DNA from 2 places in the Litchfieldia luteola genome. Region 1 is predicted to be linked to the other one. Evidence: predicted binding sites of a transcription regulator. Region 1 holds the regulator's gene; the other holds the start of a gene.
What was found. The regulator LexA, encoded in region 1, represses DNA repair genes until DNA is damaged. The targets are predictions, from matches to a motif close to CGAACATATGTTCG.

Region 1 (11,370 bases):
ATGTTGGAGCTGATTTGATGGCGGGCTCACTTATTAAAAACCCAGGTGGCGGTCTTGCTAAAACAGGGGGTTACATTGTAGGGAAGAAAGAATATGTTGAAGCGTGTTCCTACCGAATGACCTCACCGGGCATTGGTGCAGAAGCGGGTGCGTCTCTATATAGCTTGCAGGAAATGTATCAAGGATTTTTTCTTGCACCACATGTTGTGGGACAAGCATTAAAAGGAGCAATCTTTACCTCTGCAATTTTAGAGGAAATTGGCCTAAATACCCATCCGAAATGGGACAGTGAGAGAACAGACTTGATACAATCTGTGCAGTTTAATGACAGAGACATGATGGTTGCCTTTTGTCAGTCAATTCAATATACTTCGCCTATCAATTCTCATGTAACACCTTACCCTGCGTACATGCCTGGTTACGAAGATGACGTTATAATGGCAGCTGGTACCTTCATTCAAGGTGCGAGTATCGAACTAACTGCAGACGGACCACTTCGACCACCATACGTAGCTTATGTACAGGGGGGATTAACATATTCCCATGTGAAAATTGCAATATGTACTGCAATAGATCAATTAATTTCTAAAAAGTTAATAAAAATTTAAGGAAAAGGATAACTTAAGTTGTCCTTTTTATTTTTTTAAAAAACCATGTTAGATTTCCTTACATGATGTTGACACTTTTTCTGACATGACATATAATGTGGTTATACAAGGAAAAAGGAGGAACTGCTGTGAGTGACGACATGAGACGATCTATGCCTTTGTTTCCAATCGGAATAGTGATGCAATTAACAGAGTTGTCTGCTCGGCAAATCCGCTACTATGAAGAAAATAAATTAATTTTTCCGGCAAGGACAGAAGGTAATAGAAGGATGTTTTCCTTTAATGATGTTGACCGTCTCCTTGAGATTAAGAAATTAATTGAGCAAGGGGTAAACTTAGCTGGAATCAAACAACTCTTTGAAATGAAAAAGCAAGTAGAACAACAAAAAATGATTGAAGATAAGCCAGTTAAAAAAGACCTATCTGATATCGAATTGAGGAAACTATTAAAAGCAGAATTAATTGATGCAGGAAGGTTTAACAGATCTACCTTAAGACAAGGTGATATGTCTAGATTTTTTCATTAATTGATTACGCAATACATTTTAAAATTTTTAAGGGGGAAGTATTAATATGGCAAAGTTTTCTAAAGAAGATATTTTTCGCATTGTAAAGGAAGAAAATGTTAAGTATATTCGTCTACAATTTACGGATATCCTTGGGACAATTAAGAATGTTGAGATTCCAGTTAGCCAACTTGAAAAAGCACTTGATAATAAAATGATGTTTGATGGTTCATCAATTGAAGGATTTGTTAGAATTGAAGAATCTGATATGTATCTATTTCCAGATTTAGATACTTGGGTAATCTTCCCTTGGACTGCCGAAAAAGGGAAGGTAGCACGACTAATTTGTGATATCTATAATGCAGATGGAACACCATTTGCAGGTGATCCACGTACGAATTTAAAACGCATGTTAAAAGAGATGGAAGAATTAGGATTTACAGATTTTAACTTAGGGCCAGAGCCAGAATTCTTCTTATTCAAATTAGATGCAAAAGGTGAACCTACTCTAGAATTGAATGATAATGGTGGTTATTTTGACCTTGCTCCAACGGACTTAGGTGAAAATTGTCGTCGTGATATCGTACTGGAACTAGAAGAGATGGGCTTTGAAGTTGAAGCTTCTCACCACGAAGTAGCACCTGGTCAACACGAAATTGATTTTAAATATGCAAATGCATTAAAAGCATGTGATGATATTCAAACTTTCAAATTAGTAGTAAAAACAATTGCTCGTAAACATGGGCTTCATGCTACGTTCATGCCAAAACCATTATTCGGAGTGAATGGATCAGGAATGCACTGTAACGTTTCATTATTTAGTAACGGAAAAAATGCATTCTATGACACTTCAGGTAATTTAGAACTTAGTGATACTGCTCGTCAATTTATTGCTGGTGTCCTTAAGCATGCACCTGGATTTACAGCTGTAACAAACCCTACTGTAAATTCATATAAGCGTTTAGTTCCTGGTTATGAAGCACCTTGTTATGTAGCGTGGTCTGCTCGTAATAGAAGTCCACTTATTCGTATTCCTGCTTCACGTGGAGTAAGTACTCGTGTTGAGGTTAGAAGTGTAGACCCTGCAGCGAACCCATATTTAGCTATGGCAGTACTTTTAGCTGCTGGCCTTGATGGAATTAAGAATAAATTAACTCCTCCAGCACCTATTGATCGTAATATTTATGTAATGAACAAAGCAGAGCGTCTAGAAGCAGGAATTGAAGATCTTCCAGCGACTTTAGCTCAAGCTCTTGATCAGCTTAAAAAAGACGAAGTTATCATAAATGCACTAGGCGAACACTTATTCGAACACTTTGTAGAAGCTAAAGAGATTGAATGGGATATGTTCCGTACGCAGGTTCATCCTTGGGAAAGAGAACAATATATGTCAATGTACTAAAAAATATCTGCCTCCTGACTATGTTAGGAGGCCTTTTATAATATAATCTCATAAACCATAAAAAAGGAAGACCGCATGATTATAGCAGTCTTCCTTTTTGCTTAGTGAACTGTACGATATACACCAATTACCTTTCCTAAGATTGAGACATTTCGTAGGATAATAGGTTCTAAACTTGAATTCTCAGGTTGCAAACGAATATAGTCCTTCTCTTTAAAGAAACGCTTAACCGTTGCCTCATCATCCTCAGTCATAGCTACAACAATATCTCCATTATTGGCTGTTTGTTGTTGGCGTACGATAACTAAATCTCCATCAAGAATTCCGGCTTCAATCATACTTTCCCCCATAATTTCTAACATGAATACATTGTCGTCAGGAGATACAAACCGATCTGGTAGTGGGAAAAACTCTTCGATATTTTCAACGGCTGTTATAGGGAGCCCTGCAGTAACCTTACCGATAATTGGAACGTTTATTACGTTGCTTTTGGGAATATGGCTAGATGAGTCTAGTTCTAGTATTTCAATTGCTCTAGGTTTGGTAGGATCTCTACGAATCAATCCTTTACTTTCTAACCTAGATAAATGACCATGAACTGTTGAACTAGACGCTAGACCGACTGCCTCTCCAATTTCACGAACAGAAGGCGGATATCCTTTTGCTTTAACTTCTTCTTTAATAAAGTTTAAGATATCCTGTTGCCTCTTTGATATTTTTGTCATACGCTTGCACCTCGTATCTTCTATTAATTAACTAGATTATAGCATGATTTTCCTATTAGTACAAACATAAGTTCGAAAAAAGACGTTGACTCAAAACGTTTGTTCGTATTATACTGTAAATATAAACATACGAACAAATATTCGTGTTGGGGGTAATTAATATGAAAGAAAGAAAAATATCAGGAATCTATTATGTTTTATTTACATTTTTATTAATCGCTATGTCTTTTGCAATTAGTGATTCTACTATAAAAACACATAACCAAGAGAGTTATCTAGAGATTACAATAAATCATGGTGATACTTTATGGGAAATAAACAACGCATTTAAAGAACAGCACAACCTTAGTTTTTCTGACTTTGTTATTTGGGTAGAAACAAATAACGGGGTAGACTCAAATCAATTAAAGCCAGGCGATACACTTTTCATTCCAATTAAATCCATCGAAGATCTTGATAAACTTCATACATATGCAAGTGAATAAGCTATTACAAAGTATAGTTAAAATTTGAGGGCAAAAGAATTCTATAAGTCTGATAGCTTGTAAACCCCACCTTACTTTAGTAAGATGGAAACTATCCATAAATGTTCTAAGAGGGGTTTTCAACATGCTATCAAAAGAAAAAATTGCTCGAATTAATGAGCTTTCAAAAAAATCAAAAAATGAAGGCTTAACTCCTGAAGAAGTGGTTGAGCAGCAAGGATTACGTAAAGAATATATACAAACCTTTAGAAATTCAATGACAGATACTCTTCATACCGTAAAAATTGTTGATCCAACTGGTACAGACGTTACTCCTGAAAAGCTAAAAAAGAGTAAAAATCAACGATTAAATTAAATTATTTATTGGAAGAATACATAGGTATTATGCTATGTATTCTTATTTATTGTGCATACTACTCATATTGGCGATGAAATTAAATCTTGACAATTCAGTGAAGAAGAGTTGTGCATTTTTCTTCGTCAATATATGATAGTAGAGTATACATAGAGGTTTTATTAGAAAGGATGAACGTTACAAATGACACATACTATTGAAGATTTGGCAATTGGTTCGATTCGTACACTATCAATTGACGCGATTGAAAAGGCAAATTCAGGTCATCCGGGAATGCCGATGGGTGCCGCGCCTATGGCATATTCACTATGGACACAACACATGAACATTAGTCCAAGCAACCCTGAATGGTTTAATCGTGACCGATTTGTATTATCTGCTGGCCATGGTTCAATGTTACTTTATAGTTTATTACACTTAAGTGGATATGAGCTTTCGATTGACGATTTAAAAGGATTCAGACAATGGGGTAGTAAAACGCCTGGACATCCTGAATTTGGTCATACCCCTGGAGTAGATGCAACAACTGGTCCACTTGGACAAGGTATTGCGATGGCGGTTGGTATGGCGATGGCAGAACGTCACTTGGCTAAAACCTATAATAAAGAAAGTTTTGAAGTAGTTGATCATTTTACATATAGTATTTGTGGTGATGGTGATTTAATGGAAGGTGTTTCTGCTGAGGCTGCGTCACTAGCTGGCCACCTGAAATTAGGAAAATTAGTTGTTTTATATGATTCAAATGACATCTCTTTGGATGGGGATTTAGATCGCTCATTCTCAGAGAGTGTTCAGAAGCGTTTTGATTCATATGGCTGGCAATATATCCGTGTAGAAGATGGAAATAGTATTGAGGAGATTTCAAGGGCAATTGAAGAGGCAAAAGGGGATCTATCCCGTCCTACTTTAATTGAAGTTAAGACTACAATTGGATACGGATCGCCAAACAGAGCTGGTACATCAGGAGTTCATGGCGCACCTTTAGGAGTAGATGAGACAAAACTTACCAAAGAAACCTACAATTGGACTTTTGATAATGATTTTCATGTTCCTGAAGAGGTTTACTCACATTTCCATTCAACAATCCTTGAGCCAGGTAAAAAGAAAGAACAAGAATGGAATCAATTGTTCTCTCAGTATAAAGAAAAATATCCCGAGCTAGGTAATCAATTAGATGCAGCGATTTCCGGAAAACTACCAGAAGGCTGGGAAACTCAATTACCCACTTATGAGGTAGGAAAGAGCCTTGCTTCGCGTGCATCCTCTGGTGAAGCATTAAATGCTATCGCCAATCATGTTCCACAATTCTTTGGGGGATCAGCAGACCTTGCTGGATCTAACAACACAATGATTAAAGGTGCAAATGATTTCACTCCAGAAGATTATAGTGGCCGTAACATTTGGTTTGGTGTTCGTGAGTTTGCGATGGGTGCTGCTCTTAACGGAATGGCACTACATGGTGGGGTGAAAGTTTATGGAGGTACATTCTTCGTATTCTCTGATTACTTACGACCTGCTATTCGATTGGCTGCTTTAATGAAACTTCCGGTTACTTATGTATTCACACATGACAGCATTGCAGTTGGAGAAGATGGACCTACTCATGAGCCTATTGAGCAGCTTCCTTCATTGCGTGCAATGCCACACCTTGGAGTTATTCGTCCAGCAGATGGTAATGAAACAGTTGCTGCTTGGAGATTAGCTGTGGAGTCAACGGATAAGCCAACCGTACTAGTCCTAACGCGTCAAAATTTGCCGACACTTCCTGGTACAAGGGAAAAGGCCTATGAGGGTGTTAAAAAAGGTGCTTATGTTGTTTCAGAGGCACAAAATAATAACCCTGAAGGGATTTTACTCGCTTCTGGTTCTGAGGTAAATCTTGCGGTCAGCGCTCAACAAGAACTAGCAGGCCAGGGAATTCACGTATCAGTTGTAAGTATGCCTTCATGGGATCGTTTTGAACAACAAACTCAAGAATATAAAGACTCAGTAATACCTAAGTCAGTTAAAAAACGTCTTGGAATTGAAATGGCATCATCGCTTGGCTGGGAAAAGTATACTGGTGATGAGGGGGAAGTGCTGGCAATTAATGACTTTGGCGCTTCCGCTCCTGGACCGAAAATTATGGAAGAGTATGGATTCTCAGTGCAGAATGTTGTAGCACGAATGAGAAAAATTTTAAATAAATAGGATTTCCTTTAAAAAGTGCCAATTATTACTTACATTAAGCATGTTTAAATCAAACGGACCTTGATGATAGAGTAAATAGTTGGCACTTCTTTCGCTTTCGGGTGTTTTCGACAAAAGTAGTGCTATATTTTCTCCATTTTCAGACAATATCAATTTTTCTTGTCCTGTATAATGGAAGTACTATACATTACCGGGGAGCGATGGGAATGCGACGATATCATATTTATTTGATAGAAGAGGAAATTGCTAGTCATTATTTCGGTCGTGAAACGAAAATTTATGAACTTTTCCGTGAATGTGAAAATGCTGAAAATAAACATAAGGCTCAATTACGAAAGCAAATCGACTATGTGACTAGACCAATTCCTACTTTACATATCCACCAATGTATTGATAGCCTTTTAAGAAAACGAACAGATTACCTGAATGAGCGAAATGTACATAAACTGATGATAAATAGTAACAATAGTGAGGCGAGACTAGTAGTACATGACCGATATCTTTTGCTAGAGTCATCTGGCAGTTATGAAGCTGAAACCATTTTCTTTGAAGTATTAAGAAAGTATGACTCCTGCTTTTTGGCGATGGATTTCACATTACAACGCCATGGTTGGTTAAACCCTATTAAAGAAAGAAAATTTGTGTGAAAACATGTTATAAAATATAGAGAAATTAGTAAACAAATATTGTATAATTACACTTGGTCTAGTACACTGTAATGTAGACAACATGAAGGAGGAAGAAATATGGGTATTTGGGTACCGATTCTAGTAGGTATTCTAGCACTTCTTGCTGGGGTAGCCCTAGGATTTTTCATTGCACGTAAATACATGATGAACTACTTAAAGAAAAATCCACCGATCAATGAGCAAATGCTTAAGGTAATGATGATGCAAATGGGAATGAAACCATCGCAAAAGAAAATCAATCAAATGCTAAAAGCAATGAACGGTCAAATGGATAAGTAAGATGGACAGGCACTCGTCACTGAGTGTCTTTATTTTTTTCTTTCTTGTTTTCTAAATATTTGATAAACTATTTAAGCGTTTAAAAGTTGTTGTGGGGGAAAGTTTATGCGAGTTTTTAAAGATTTAATGTGGTTTTTTAAACAAGAAAAGAAATCGTACTTGATAGGAATTTCTTTATTGTGTGTCGTAGCTTTATTAGAGCTAGTCCCTCCATTTGTCATTGGGAAGGTCGTAGACTTAATTGTTGAAGGTCAGTTAACAACGAAGATTCTTACTAACTGGCTTGGACTATTGTTGGTTGTAGCAACTACTGTTTATATCGTTCGATTTTTTTGGAGAATTATGCTATTTGGGGCTTCAGTTAGGTTAGCTCGATTGTTAAGAGAAAAATTATATAGCCACTTCACTAAGATGTCTCAATCCTTCTACCAAAGGCGTAGAATTGGTGATCTTATGGCCCATTCGACCAACGATATTCAAGCTGTTCAGCAGACAGCGGGTGCAGGTGTACTGACCTTGGTCGATTCTTTAGTTACTGGTGGATTTGTATTAATTATGATGGCTGCAACGATTAGTTGGAAGCTTACACTCATTAGTTTAATTCCAATGCCATTAATGGCACTATCTACAAGTTGGTATGGTACATTGTTACATAAACGATTTCATAAGGCTCAGGAGGCTTTTTCATCTTTAAATGATAAAGTTCAGGAAAGCGTAAGTGGTATCAAAGTGTTAAAAACGTTTGGATATGAGCAGGATGATGTTGATTCTTTTCGTGAGGAATCCGCTGAAGTTGTTAGAAAGAATATGAAAGTAGCTAAAATTGATGCCTTATTCGATCCGACAATTTCATTGATTGTGGGGTTCTCTTTTTTCCTTGCAGTTTCCTTTGGTTCTTATTTTGTACTTACTGATGAAATGACATTAGGCCAACTTATTTCGTTTACAACATATTTGGGTTTATTAATATGGCCAATGTTAGCTTTCGGATGGCTGTTTAATATTGTTGAACGTGGGAGAGCCTCCTATGATCGTGTTTCTAGCCTTTTAAATGAGAAGGTAGATATTAAAGATAGTGAAGAAGTATTGAATGAACAACCTTCCGGTAATATTATCTATGCTATCAAGGAATTTGCTTTTTCGGACGAACAGATCACCTTAAATGATATACAAATAACGTTAAGACAGGGTGAGACATTAGGGATTGTTGGTAAGACAGGTGCAGGAAAGACAACACTGCTTAAACTATTAATTAGAGAGTTCGAAGGGTATAAAGGAGAAATAACATTTGGTAAGCATTCAATTTCTACTTATTCATTAGAAGCATTAAGAAAAGGAATCGGTTATGTCCCACAAGATCACTTCTTATTTTCTGCAACAATTGCTGATAATATAGCTTTTGCTAAACCAAATGCAACCTACCAAGAGATAATACAGGCAGCAGAACTTGCTTCAATCCATGAGGATATCGTCAGTTTTACAGAAGGTTACGAGACAATGGTAGGAGAAAGAGGTGTTTCTCTTTCAGGTGGACAAAAACAGCGTATATCCATCGCTAGAGCACTTATAGTAAATCCAGAGGTTTTGATACTAGACGATTCATTGTCAGCAGTTGATGCAAAAACAGAAGAAATGATATTATCTGCCCTAAAACAAACGAGAGAGGGTAAAACAACTATTATCACATCTCATCGTTTAAGTGCTATTGCGCATGCAAATGTAATAGTTGTATTAGAAGATGGTAGAATTGTTCAAAAGGGCACACATGATGAATTAATGAATGAACAAGGATGGTATAAAGAAATGTATCATCGTCAACAATTAGAAGCACTTGTAGAACATGGAGGTATGTGATCATGAATAAAACATTAACTTCAAAACAACAACGACAAGTGCTTTTTCGACTTCTTTCCTATACAAAGAAATATAAGAAAGAGTTTTTCATTGCGTTTACACTTTTATTAATAGGAACGATAGGTGAGATAATAGGGCCTATATTCGTGAAGGTTTTTATAGATGATTACTTAACTCCAAGAAATATAGAGGCACAACCACTAATTATATTGGGTGTTTCATATATCCTTGTCCATTTTATTAAGGTTATTGTTAACTATTTTCAGTTAGTAAAATTTCACGAAATATCATTAAACATTATTCAGGATTTACGGATTGATGTCTTTACTAAGGTTCATGCATTGGGCTTAAAGTTTTTTGATAAAACACCAGGAGGCAGCATTGTTTCTAGAGTAACAAATGATACAGAAGCAATAAAAGATATGTTTATAAGTGTAATAGCAACCTTCGTGCAAAATGCTGTGTTGTTAATAGGTGTATTTATTGCAATGTTTATCTTGAATGTTAAATTAGCATTCTTTTGTTTATTTCTGATTCCGGTTATCTTTCTCATTATGAAAACTTATCGACATTTTAGTTCAAAATTTTATCAAGATATGAGGGAGAGGCTTAGTCAATTAAATGCAAAGATAAATGAGTCCTTGCAAGGGATGGCAATTATTCAAGTATTTAGACAAGAACGACGTCTCCAAAAAGAATTTGATGAAATAAATGAAGCTCATTATAAAGCTGGGATTAAAAATATCAAGCTAGATGGTTTATTATTAAGACCCGCTATTGATTTTGTTTATATTCTTGCACTAATACTGGTATTAAGTTTTTTCGGAATAACTTCGATTAATAATGTCGTAGAAATAGGTGTCCTATATGCATTTGTAAACTATTTGGAAAGATTTTTTGAACCCATTAACCAAATGATGATGCGACTTTCATTATTACAGCAAGCAATTGTTGCATCTGATCGTGTGTTTTCACTTATGGATAATGATGAATTAGCTCCAGTGAAGGTTGGAAAAGAAAATCCTAAGATTGATACTGGAACTATTGAGTTTAAGAATGTAAGTTTTTCATATGATGGTAAGAGAGATGTGTTGAAAAACATTTCGTTTAGTGCAAAAAAAGGTGAAACGATTGCCTTAGTTGGGCATACGGGTAGTGGGAAAAGTTCAATTATCAATTTATTAATGCGCTTTTATGAGGTTGACCGTGGTGATATTTTACTAGACGGTCATTCGATAAAGAGTTTTAAAGATGATGAGTTAAGGAAGCATACTGGATTAGTTTTGCAGGATCCGTTTTTATTTGTTGGTACAGTCAAGGAAAATATACGATTATTTAACAAAGATATTACGGACGAAGAGATTGAAGAAGCGGCGAGGTTTGTTCAAGCAGATTCGTTTATTCAGAAACTACCTAATCAATATGACTATCAAGTTACTGAGCGGGGATCAACATTCTCGAGTGGTCAGAGACAGCTCATTGCTTTTGCAAGAACGATAGCTGCGCTTCCTAAGATTCTCGTATTAGATGAAGCTACAGCTAGTATTGACACAGAGACAGAAGAAGCTATACAAATTGCACTAAGGAAAATGAGAGAAGGAAGAACAACCATTGCGATCGCACATCGATTGTCAACTATTCAAGATGCAAATGAAATCCTAGTATTACATCAGGGAGAAATTGTTGAACGTGGTACACATCAAGAACTGTTATCTATAAAAGGACTTTATTATAAAATGTATCTTCTACAAAATGGACATCCAGATGGTTTGGAAAAGGTTGTTGGAGAATAGCAAAGGAAAAAAAGAAAGCCTCTTATGTATTTGAGAGGCTTTTTTGTCTGAAGTTTGAATAATTATTATATTGATTTAGTAATGCATCCAATTCTTGACTATGTTTAATAGAAATGGAAGAAGATAGTCCGTTTTTAAGGACAATATCAATAAGTTCGGCTCTTTTTTGTTCTATGGTTGCAAGCATTTCAGTTTTTGTCACAACAGCCTGTCCCTTCATCTTAAATCTATGTAATTATTATACTGTAAAATGGTAATTAATTCAAAGGAAAAAAGCTGGTAGATTTTAATAGTATTCCAGTATATATCATTTTATACTTAGGGAGCATACTCTAATATAAGGGAAGGCACAAAATTGTAACATTCTTTCATGCAATGTATATGATACTTTGCTAAAATAGAAAGGAACTATAGAGTTTTAGTTTTAGGAGTTGTTAAATAATGGCTGATGTAAATTTATTCTTAGCATTTGGTGCTGGCTTTC
Region 2 (11,370 bases), on a different contig from region 1:
TAAAATGGCTACAAGTGAAACCTCTGGAATATCCAGACCTTCTCTTAATAGATTAATTCCAACTAACACATCATATTTACCTAAACGAAGATCTCGAATAATTTCAATACGTTCTAATGTCTTAATTTCTGAGTGCAAATAGTTCACTTTAATCCCAATGTCTTTTAAGTAATTTGTTAGGTCCTCAGACATTTTTTTCGTCAAGGTGGTTATTAACACACGTTCGTTTTTCTCAACCCTTTCCTGAATTTCACCCAGTAGATCATCAATTTGACCTTGGATTGGTCGAACATCAATTGGTGGATCAAGTAATCCAGTTGGTCTTATGATTTGTTGTACAACCTCTGGTGTTTTTTCAAGCTCGTAGGGACCAGGTGTTGCTGAAACATAAACAATTTGGTCAATATGGTTTTCGAATTCTTCAAACCGTAGTGGACGATTATCCATGGCAGATGGTAAACGGAAACCATGATCTACTAGTACCTGTTTCCTTGCCTGGTCACCGTTAAACATCCCACGAATTTGCGGGATTGTTACGTGTGATTCATCAATGACGATTAACAGATCCCTTGGAAAGAAGTCCATTAACGTATATGGAGTGGACCCTGATGGCCTTAAGGTTAAATGGCGTGAATAGTTCTCAATTCCTGAGCAAAAGCCCATTTCACGCATCATCTCAAGGTCATACTTTGTGCGTTGCTCTATCCGTTGCGCTTCCAGTAATTTTCCATTATCTCGAAATTCTTTTAAACGTTCCTCTAGCTCCACTTCAATATTTTTAATGGCAATTTGCATTTTTTCCTCACGGGTAACGAAGTGGGATGCCGGGAAAATTGCAACATGATCACGGTCTCCGAGAATTTCACCAGTCAATGCATCTACTTCACGAATTCTTTCAATTTCGTCTCCAAAAAATTCAATTCGAATACAGTGCTCATCTTTAGATGCTGGGAATATCTCTACCACATCACCGCGCACACGGAAAGTCCCACGTCGGAAGTCGATATCATTTCGTTCATATTGAACATCTACTAGCTTATGTAATAATTGATTTCGCTCAAGCTCCATTCCCACTCGTAGGGAAACGACAAGCTCTTTGTATTCTTCTGGCGAACCTAGACCATAAATACAGGAAACACTCGCAATGATGATGACATCTCGACGCTCGAATAAGGCAGAAGTAGCAGAGTGACGAAGTTTATCAATCTCATCATTGACACTCGAATCTTTTTCAATAAATGTATCAGACGATGGAACATAAGCCTCAGGTTGATAGTAATCGTAGTAACTAACAAAGTATTCAACCGCATTATTCGGGAAGAATTCTTTGAACTCACTATAAAGCTGACCTGCTAATGTTTTGTTATGGGCAATGATGAGGGTTGGTCGATTTAGTTCTTTGATTACGTTTGAAATCGTAAAGGTTTTTCCAGTTCCAGTAGCCCCTAATAAGGTTTGATGTTTCTTTCCTGCATTAATTCCTTCGATAATTTGTTTGATTGCTCTTGGCTGATCGCCTTGTGGTGAATACTTTGAGACTAACTCAAATTGATCCTTCACAAAAAAGCCTCCATTCGGAAATGTTGATCTATTGTTAGTATTAGTTTCAATTCAGATTTGCATTTGATACCTTTTCTAGGCTGAAAAATAAGGTCCGATCTTGTTGTAAAAATATTGTACCACAACTTTAGTAAAAATCACCAAAAACACGAACTGATATTCGATTTTTTGTGAGTATTTTTTTTAAGGAAAGTATTTACCTGTTTTAGGAAAGTAAGTACTCTCTTCAGGTAAGTATTTTCACGATTAAGTTAAGTATTTAAACGTTTGAATTAAGTATTTATAGAATACAGGTAAGTATTTCTATTTAATTGGAAAAATCAACTCTTTTTCAAAAAAAAACAGCGGCATTTCCTCAACGGAAGCCACTGCTTTATTTATCCTTTATATCCTTCTACCATTTTTTTCGAATAGATATATCCCGCTGCTAATGAAATCACATCAACTACACCAATTAAGATTGAGTCAGTGTAGCCCTGATATACGGACGCTACAAGTAGCAAGATTGTTAATAGAGTTCCTACATATAAGCTATAAGTTACTCTCGTAAACAGAATGACTAATAAGCATGGAAGAATCAACGCAAGTAATAATTTTATCAACATATGGATAACCCTCTCCCTAATTCCATAACTCTACTATACAATAAGTTTGTTTTAAAAAGGAAGATTGTATATTGGATCAACAAAAAAATAGGTAAATAAATTATTTTCCATTATTTCTTAAATACCTATTTACATTTTCATCCAAACCATTTAAATTATATTTATCACTAAAATAAATTTTAACGGTAAATAAAAATTTAAAGGAGTGTTTTTAAAATGCTTCAACTTTTAAAAAATAAGGAATTTTTCCGTTTTTGGCTTGCACAGGTGATTTCACACTTAGGAGATGGAATCACAAGAATTGCAGTAATCTATTTAATTGCCACATTATCTAAAGATCCACTAATGATTGGTCTTGTTATATTTGCACAACTACTTCCTACAGCCGTTTTCGGTATTTTCTTTGGCCCCTTAGCAGACAAATATTCAAGAAAATGGTTGATGGTAATCTCAGATTTGTACAGAATGATGATCATTTTATTGATGATTCCTTTTCATGACTCAGTGCCAATCCTAATCACTCTAATTGCTCTTCAAGGAATTGGATCCGCTCTATTTGATCCAGCACGTTCGGCTTCTATACCGGACTTAGTTGGTGAAAAGAATATTCAAGCTGCGATTGGCTTGTCACAAGGTACACGAGCAGCAATGGATATTATCGGCCCATCAATTGGTGGTGTGCTAATGTTAATGAATAACTTTACTAGTATCTTTTTCCTTGATGCCATAACATTCTTATTATCAGCTCTACTCATCTTAACTTTGCCAATAGTCAGAGCCAAGCAAGACACTACTCAAAATGCACAAGAAAACTACTTTGAGTCTATCGTATCTGGTGTGAAACAAGTAACAGGCATTCCTGCTTTACGTTTCCTACTCATCCTTCTTATTCCTGTAACACTAGTTGCTGGGGTATTGAATACAAATCTTGTTGCGGTTTTAACAAATGTATTCGAAGTAACACCTGCCCACTTTGGTTTGCTAGAATCTGCAATAGGTGTCGGGGCCATTGCTGGTGCAATTGTCATTGGACCACTTCTTCTAAAACTAATTAGACCTAGTAATCTATTACTACTAGGAACAATGATTATGGGGTCTTGGATGATTTTAGTTCTTCCATTAAATGAAGCAAGATTAGCGTTTGGAATCGGTCCAATCTATATATGGTGTATAATGGTAGGGGTTATTAATACGTTAATCAACGTACCTTTAAGTAGTTTATTTTTAGGAACAACACCCGCTTATTTTAGAGGAAGAGGCTCAGCGCTATTAGGTGTTACTGCAAGCGCATCCCAAATGATTGGTTTACTTGCAGGTGGCTGGTTAGCAGGTGTAGCTGGCGTTTTAAATGGAACCGCGATATCTGGAATACTGCTAATCTTCTCAGTAATTGCTTTTCCATTTCTTAAAGGATACAAAGAGCTACACAAAATTAAACCTAATAATCAAGCTACTCCTACGGTTGCACCAGAAAATGCTGAACTTGTTATAGATTAATTGTGGAGGTCTTAATATGGCTAGTAGTAAAAAAATTACCGATATTGAACTTGCAAAAATTCTCATGGATCCAAGGAGAAGAAATATTTTTGATATAGCAAAAGATGAACCAGTTACTGTTACACAAATTGCAGAAGCATTGAATGAAAAGCCATCAAGACTTTATTATCATGTAAAAAAGCTTGAAGATGCAGGACTACTAGAGTTGGTTGAAACTCGTCAGCAAGGTAACTTAATCGAGAAATACTACAAATCTGTATCTGGCTTTGATGCATTCGAACTAGACAAATCTCTCTTAGCTGAACATTCTGATACAGTGATGGCTGAGGTTATGAGATTACTTGAACCTGGTTTAAGATTGCTATCTTCTGAACTAAAAAACAACAAAGATTCTTATGAAAAACAAGTAAGTTTATCCATAAATTTTTCTGATTTAACCGGGAAAGAATGGCTTGAGGCCAATTCCAATATGGTATATGCCATTAGGGATAAGGCGGAAGTTAAGAAAGATATAGCAGAGGAAATGGGAAATCAGTTTTCCATGACAAAAGAAGAACTTGAAAAAAAATCAAAGTACACATTCTTGGTATTGAGTTATAAGAATGACGATGCTGAGAATCTTGAATAAATGAGCCATTTAGGAGGCTATTATGTTAATACTTCAAACAGAACGACTGATCTTAAGAAATTGGGAACAAAATGATGCTGAAAAAGCATTCCTCTTTTGGGGAAACAATGAAACGATGCACTATTGTGCAGGTGGAATGACTAAGGAGGAAGTGGAGCAGACAGTCTCATCATACATTCGATTCCAAGATACCTTTGGTTATACAACACTTTTTCCGGTCGTTGAAAAAGAAACAAATGACTTAATTGGCATTTGCGGTTTTCAAAAAACAGGTGAAGAAGATGTCTTAGAATTTTTATATCACTACCGCCAAGATACTTGGGGGAAAGGCTATGCCTATGAAGCAGCCAAATCTATTTTTCCTTATACTATTGAAAAGCTTAAACCTAAAAAAGTGATAGCCAGTGCTGCAGTTGAAAATATCGGATCATGGAAAATTCTTGAGAAACTTAACTTCTCATTTAACGAGGAAAAATGGTGTGAAGATACACAAATGAATGAAAGATATTATGAGTATATCGTGTAAAAATAAAGAGTAAGCACAGTCTATTGCTTACTCTTTTAAGATTATTGAGCTACATCTCCATATTCTCCATCACAATGTTGATGATCTCCATAAATCATAGACAGCATTTCAGTTGATGCATCAGAATTTACACTCTTGTAATCCTTTGCAAAATGCTTTAACGTATCGCAAATTCCGACATTGTCCTCCCCAATACTCTCAGACCAGCTCGCAAAGTTACGATAGTCTTGTAACGGGTCATACGATTCAAACGATGCAACAACATCATATGAATCTCCGAGTGTGGTTACTTCAATGCCATGATATGTATCGGGGTGTGACTCATCGTATTTGACGCAAGCGTAGAAAATCATGTTTTCTTACCCAACTCCTCATAGTGAAATTTACTAAGGTTAGTTTGAGCAAGAAATGAAAAAATATGTTACTTGTTTATTTTATCCAATAAAGTAGAAAGTGGCATTTCATTCATGGAAGAAAGTCTATAGCTATAAGAAGTAAAAGCTAGCTGTTCTGTTACTGGATTTGGAACAATGACGCATGATATTCCTGCTTTAATTGCTGCTGTAGAGCCGTTAACTGAATCTTCAAAAGCAATAGCTTCTTCAGGAGCTATATCAAGGCCTTTTAGTGCTTGAATATATAGCTCAGGGTCAGGCTTAACTTTTGCTACGTCATCTTTTGTTCTTATCACTTCAAAGTATTCAAGAATCTTGTATTTTTTTAGATAGCTTGTAACCCAAGCACGACTAGAGCTAGATGCGAGTCCTATTTTCAATCCTAATTCCTTTGCTTCCTTTAGGTATTCTTCTACACCTTCTCTAAGGGTAAGGGTATCTATTTTCGTTTTATATAGTTCGTGGGCAGCTTTTTCTATATCATCTCTTGTAAATGGCTTGGTTGCATGTTTCTCAAGATAGGCATAAAGCACTTCATCCGTTGTTCCAATCACTTTTGCAAATTCCTCTAAGGCCAACTCGACTCCATATTCTAATACAGTCTCTTTATAAACCTCATACCAAATTGACTCTGTATCAACAATTAATCCATCAAAATCAAAAATGACTCCTTTGATTGACATGCCTACCCTCTCCCCCTACTTACCTCTTTTCGATTAAATTCATACCCTCTAACAAAGCTTTTGCATCTGCATTTAAATAATCTATTACCTGTTTCTTCAGCAAAAGGTGTTCTCGTTTCGATATTGTAAGTTTGACACCTCTAATATCGAATTTCGTTGCATAGGTATTGACAGCAAGTATCATAGATTTTTCTTCTCTTGTTAAAGGCTGATGTTCTGGGTTATTTTTTTGATCAATAAGAAAATCTAAAAGTTCTCGTGCATTCTTTTTTAAAAGCCTTTTATAATCATACTCTGATAGAAGTTGTTCATTCTCTTCAATGTACTTTCGTGCTGTAATTAAATCTAAATCATCCATACATTTATTAATTCGTTCGATTAGCTCATTAATTTTCATGGATTATTCACTCCTATCTAGTGATTTACTGAGTTAGAACTTGTTAAAGTAGAAAAAACTAGTTATTACACTAGTTTTTTAACTAACTTTACTATCCGACTGTAAGTAGGATTCAAAATCTTCTTTTGAAAGTGGTCTTGAGATGTAATAGCCCTGAATTTCATCAGCACCAATTGATTTGACGAATTCTAGCTCTTCATCCTTTTCTACACCTTCAGCAACTACACTCATTCCAAGCCCATGGGCAAGTTGGGTGATTGCTTCGGTAATGGCAGCACGATCATGATGCTCATGTAAGTCTTGAATAAAGGATCGGTCCACTTTTAATGAATGAAGTCGGAATTGCTTTAAATATTGCATCGATGAGTAACCTGTTCCAAAATCATCTAGTGCAATAATAACCCCTAACTCTTTAAGTCTTGTTATCGATCGAATCGTGAACTCATCTTGTACCATTAATGTACCCTCTGTAATTTCAATTTCTAACCACTGTGGTTCAAGACCTGTTTCTGCTAATATTCTTTCGACTATCTCATCCATTTTGGAGCGTTGAAATTGTACCGCAGACACATTGACAGCAATACGGATTGGTGTAAAGCCCGCATCTTGCCACTGCTTATTTTGTTCACATGCTCTTTTAATGACCCATTCGCCAAGAGGTACAATGAATCCTGTCTCCTCAGCTAATGGGATAAAATCTGCTGGGGGAATCAATTCCTGATTGTTTTTATTCCAACGGAGTAGTGCTTCCACTCCCGAAATACTCCCTGTATTTGCATTTACTTTTGGCTGATAAACTAAGTAAAATTCCTCATCGTGTAGCGCACGTTTAAAATCACTTTGTAATCCAAAACGATAGCTATTTGCACGTTCCATCGTTTCCTCATAAATACGATAGTTTCCACCACCACTCTTTTTCACAACATAAAGCGCCTTATCTGCCTCGCGTAGTAATGCTTGTACATCTTGTGCTTCACCTGGATAAATAGCAACTCCAATGCTAGTGTTTCCAGGAACAATTTGTCCACCTATTACGAATGGTTCAGCGAAGATGTGTAAAATTTCTTGTGCAATGCTGTCAGCTTCTTCTTTTGAGACAGATGGCAACAGTAGTGCGAACTCATCACCGCCAAATCTCGATATTAAGCCTTTACCTTTAACAAAATTCTTTAAACGAACACTCGCTTCTTTTAGATACATATCCCCGATTTGATGACCTAGATTGTCATTAATGATTTTCACTCGATCTAAATCTAGATAGAATAAGGCGAGGGAATCCATATGTGTATCACAATAGTTCATTTTAAGTTCTAATTGATCGATAAAATAATGTCGATTTGGCAAGCTGGTCATGGAATCGTGATAGGCTAACCATTTTATTAACTCATCTGACTTTCGTTGTTCAGTCACATCACGTGCTAAACAAAAGATTCCCTTTATCCCTTCTTCAACAATGATCGGAACAACGCTCACATCATACAAATACTTTTTACCTTTAATGATTACATTGAATTCATGATGTAATGGTTGACCCTGTAAGACATACTTAAATTTCTCCGACGCAACTGCAGAATCAGACGATGCAATGTATTGAATAAAGGACTTTCCTTTGATTTCTTCTTTTGTTTGTTTAGTCATTTCAAGTGCTCTTGAATTGGCTTCAACCACAAGCCCTTTATTATCAATAACAAAGGCTGCATCCATATTGTTTTCAAAAAGCGATTTATATTTATTTTCATTTTCTTTCTTTTGCTTTCCAATTAAAACTTTCTCCGTTACATCAACAAGTGTTCCAATTGTAACTGGTTGTCCTTTAAAAAGGGACCAAGTAGGACGCAATTCAAGAATGATATCCGTTCCGTCCTTTCGTATGGCCGGAATATTATAAGCTTGCGGAACTTCCTCATTAATCGCACGCCTCTTACGATTTTCAAGCAGTAAATCTACTGTTTTTTTGTTTATAAAAGGAATCTCACCAAATGTTTTCCCTATAATCTCATCTGATTCATACCCAAGAGTAGAACAGAATGTTGGACTTATGTAGATAAAACCCTTATCACCATAGATAAACGCTGCCGACGGCGAATTCTCTAAAATCATTTTATATGTAGCATATTCATCTAACAGTGTCTCATCTTCTGTCTTCCTGTTTTGTAAGTCCCTAAATACCATGAAGTAGAAGAAGGGGATACTTATTGCGATAAAAAGTAAAAACTCAATTGACAGCTCTAATAAAACAGGTAATCCTAGGCTATGGATCGTGTCTTCAAATAATTCATGAGATACTACGAAACCAATCAGAATTGCTACTATCATTAAAAGCATTGTTTTTTTCATATTAAATGAAAAGCCTGGCTTCCCCATTTTTCCCCCACCTTAGATTAAGCTTACTCTAGAAGTTATTTCATAATTCTATCTTATATGGAACTAAATTCATTTGGCAATATAAATGTGGGATATAAGTCATAAAAACAGGTATATTGTCCTAAAAGAATGAAGATTATCAAATGCAGTCGAATAAAAATAAATGAATAATGACTAGTTTTTTACAAAACTTAAATGTATTGAGGTGAATTGCATGGAAAACGAGGGATTGAAAAATAAAGGCCAAGTCGAATTAAACAGGTCAATTAGTACAAGTGGTTTTTTACAATTTTTTATTCCATCTGCCATTGGTATTATTCTGTTTGTTATACCCTTTCCATATGAGGAAGGCGTAACCATTCCGGTTGCAATTTTAGCCAAGCAGGTCCAAGCGATCCTTTCAGATTCATTGCCTTATATTGCGACAGCTTTCGTCGTTCTTGCGGTTGTACTCTCTCTCTTCACAAGCTTAGTAAAACCAAGATTTATTACGAAATCTATTTTCTTTAGTAAACTTTTTAAAGTTTCTACCTTTTGGTTGATTGCAAGACTCATCGGAATGGTATTTTCGATAATGGCCTTATTTCGAATCGGGCCTGAATGGATTTGGTCAGATGTAACTGGAGGATTATTACTATTTGAACTTATACCTGTTCTATTCTCCGTGTTTTTATTTGCGGGTTTACTTTTACCGTTATTGCTCGACTTTGGCTTATTGGATTTATGTGGAGCAATGCTTAAAAAAATCATGCGTCCTCTTTTCACTTTACCTGGTAGGTCCTCTATTGATTGTTTAGCATCCTGGTTAGGAGATGGAACAATTGGTGTCCTACTAACGACAAAGCAGTATGAGGAAGGATATTATACAAAACGAGAAGCAGCTGTGATAGGAACAACTTTCTCGGTCGTTTCCATTACCTTTACAATTGTAATCATTGCCTATATGGATCTTGAGCATATGTTTGGCCCTTTTTATTTATCAATTGTGGTTGCAGGATTGGTTGCTGCAATCATCTGCCCAAGAATTCCTCCTTTGTCACGAAAACCTGATACGTATTATGAAGAGGCAGAAAAAAGGCTTGATGAAACTATCCCTGAAGGTTTAACTCCTTTTAGATGGGGCCTCCTTAAAGCAGTATCACATGCTGAAAGAAATAATAATTATGGTGCTGTTGTAAAAGGTGGTATCGGAAATGTACTTGATATGTGGCTTGGTGTCATACCAATCGTGATGGCCATTGGAACGGTTGCTTTAGTCATTGCTGAATTCACACCTGTCTTCACATACTTAGGTGCACCGTTTGTTCCCATCTTAAATGTGCTCCAGGTGCCTGAGGCAAATGAAGCAGCACAAACGATGGTTATCGGATTTGCAGATATGTTTCTACCCGCAATCATCGGAAGTAGTATTGAAAGTGAACTGACTAGATTTGTGATCGGAGCCGTTTCCGTGACGCAATTGATTTATATGTCAGAGGTAGGAGGTCTGTTACTAGGGTCAAAATTACCTGTATCTTTCACTGATTTAGTGATTATCTTTCTACAGAGGACATTTATTACATTGCCAATTATCGTGCTTTTTGCACATCTATTTTTTTAAGTTTTTTTTATCATTTTACTATTATTTGTCCACCCTTCGAATAGACTAAAAGTAAAAAGAGAACGGAGTGGAGTTACTTTGAAAACCTCTAGAATTTTAAAATGGGTAACAGGTGGTCTTGAAGCATTATTAGGAATCCCCATCATTGGTGGGTCAATCGTGATCGGGTTCCTCTGGACGCCATTAATACTCATGCTTATTCTTCATATTGTTGCCCTTGTTTTCTCTGTGAAGGAAAATGAAAAGCGACATGGCAATATCTTAGGAATTGTTACATCTTGTCTTGCTTGGATTCCATTTTTAGGGATGATTATGCATATTGTAACAGCTATTGTGCTTATGATTGATGCGAGTAAAAGCGAGACAGTATTAACTAGTGAACAAGACCAGTTGTAATGTTAGCAAGACCATTGTAGAGTCAGTACCTCATACAATGCTCTTTTTTTGAGCATTCACCTTCTTAGGCATTTCTCCTAATTTACGTAAATTTGTACTCCTGCCCATCCGAGAACAAGCTTTCCTCCATAGGGTATAAGTGAACAAAGTAAACGAATATCTAGGAGGAAATGATATGTATAGAAATGCCCATCCAAACGATACAAGATTTCTAGGAGGAGCAGGTTTAGGACCATTAACTACCGGACTAATTGGTGCTGGAATTGGTTATTTAGGCGCCGAGCTCTTAGACGGACCTGATTACCCTGGTTATGGTTATCCTGGGTATGGTGCAGGCTATGGACCTGGTTTTGGTGGATATGGCCCTGGTGTAGGTGCTGGATTTGGACCTGGCTTTAGTGGATATGGCCCAGGAGTTGGAGCTGGATATGGTCCTGGTTTTGGCGGTTATGGACCTGGCTATGGTGCTGGATTCGGACCTGGTTTTGGCGGGTATGGACCTGGAGCTGGATTTAGAAGAAGATTTTAATTTTATAATAGAAAGTGAATAGGAAAGATAGCCCTTTAAAGATGAAAAAAATCCAACATGCGCTGTTGGATTTTTTGTACATATGTTTTTAGTTAGAATATAAGCTAAGTTCGTTAAACCGCTTTATTTTCCCACTTTTTCTGGTCATATACAAACAATATACCTAATTCATGATGTTCACCGTCGTAAA

Region 2: uvrB (excinuclease ABC subunit UvrB) is a predicted target of LexA. The motif match lies at 1,710-1,723, and genes of this name have one in related genera.

What each region holds. Positions count from the first base shown of each region.
Region 1 is NZ_JAGGKM010000002.1:228,359-239,728, reverse strand. It holds gene J2Z26_RS06040 (methionine gamma-lyase family protein) at 1-608, shown strand, start outside; gene J2Z26_RS06035 (MerR family transcriptional regulator) at 737-1,135, shown strand; gene glnA (type I glutamate--ammonia ligase) at 1,182-2,516, shown strand; gene lexA (transcriptional repressor LexA) at 2,618-3,241, opposite strand; gene yneA (cell division suppressor protein YneA) at 3,403-3,726, shown strand; gene J2Z26_RS06015 (DUF896 domain-containing protein) at 3,851-4,081, shown strand; gene tkt (transketolase) at 4,265-6,271, shown strand; gene sirA (sporulation inhibitor of replication protein SirA) at 6,478-6,918, shown strand; gene J2Z26_RS06000 (YneF family protein) at 7,018-7,239, shown strand; gene J2Z26_RS05995 (ABC transporter transmembrane domain-containing protein) at 7,345-9,093, shown strand; gene J2Z26_RS05990 (ABC transporter ATP-binding protein) at 9,096-10,886, shown strand; gene J2Z26_RS05985 (aspartyl-phosphate phosphatase Spo0E family protein) at 10,909-11,073, opposite strand; gene J2Z26_RS05980 (cytochrome c biogenesis CcdA family protein) at 11,328-11,370, shown strand, end outside.
Region 2 is NZ_JAGGKM010000005.1:327,015-338,384, reverse strand. It holds gene uvrB (excinuclease ABC subunit UvrB) at 1-1,560, opposite strand, end outside; gene J2Z26_RS16105 (DUF2198 family protein) at 1,938-2,165, opposite strand; gene J2Z26_RS16100 (MFS transporter) at 2,382-3,662, shown strand; gene J2Z26_RS16095 (winged helix-turn-helix domain-containing protein) at 3,679-4,290, shown strand; gene J2Z26_RS16090 (GNAT family N-acetyltransferase) at 4,313-4,816, shown strand; gene J2Z26_RS16085 (hypothetical protein) at 4,858-5,169, opposite strand; gene J2Z26_RS16080 (HAD family hydrolase) at 5,238-5,888, opposite strand; gene J2Z26_RS16075 (hypothetical protein) at 5,914-6,291, opposite strand; gene J2Z26_RS16070 (sensor domain-containing protein) at 6,370-8,655, opposite strand; gene J2Z26_RS16065 (YjiH family protein) at 8,870-10,255, shown strand; gene J2Z26_RS16060 (hypothetical protein) at 10,334-10,651, shown strand; gene J2Z26_RS22325 (hypothetical protein) at 10,827-11,180, shown strand; gene J2Z26_RS16050 (PDZ domain-containing protein) at 11,294-11,370, opposite strand, start outside.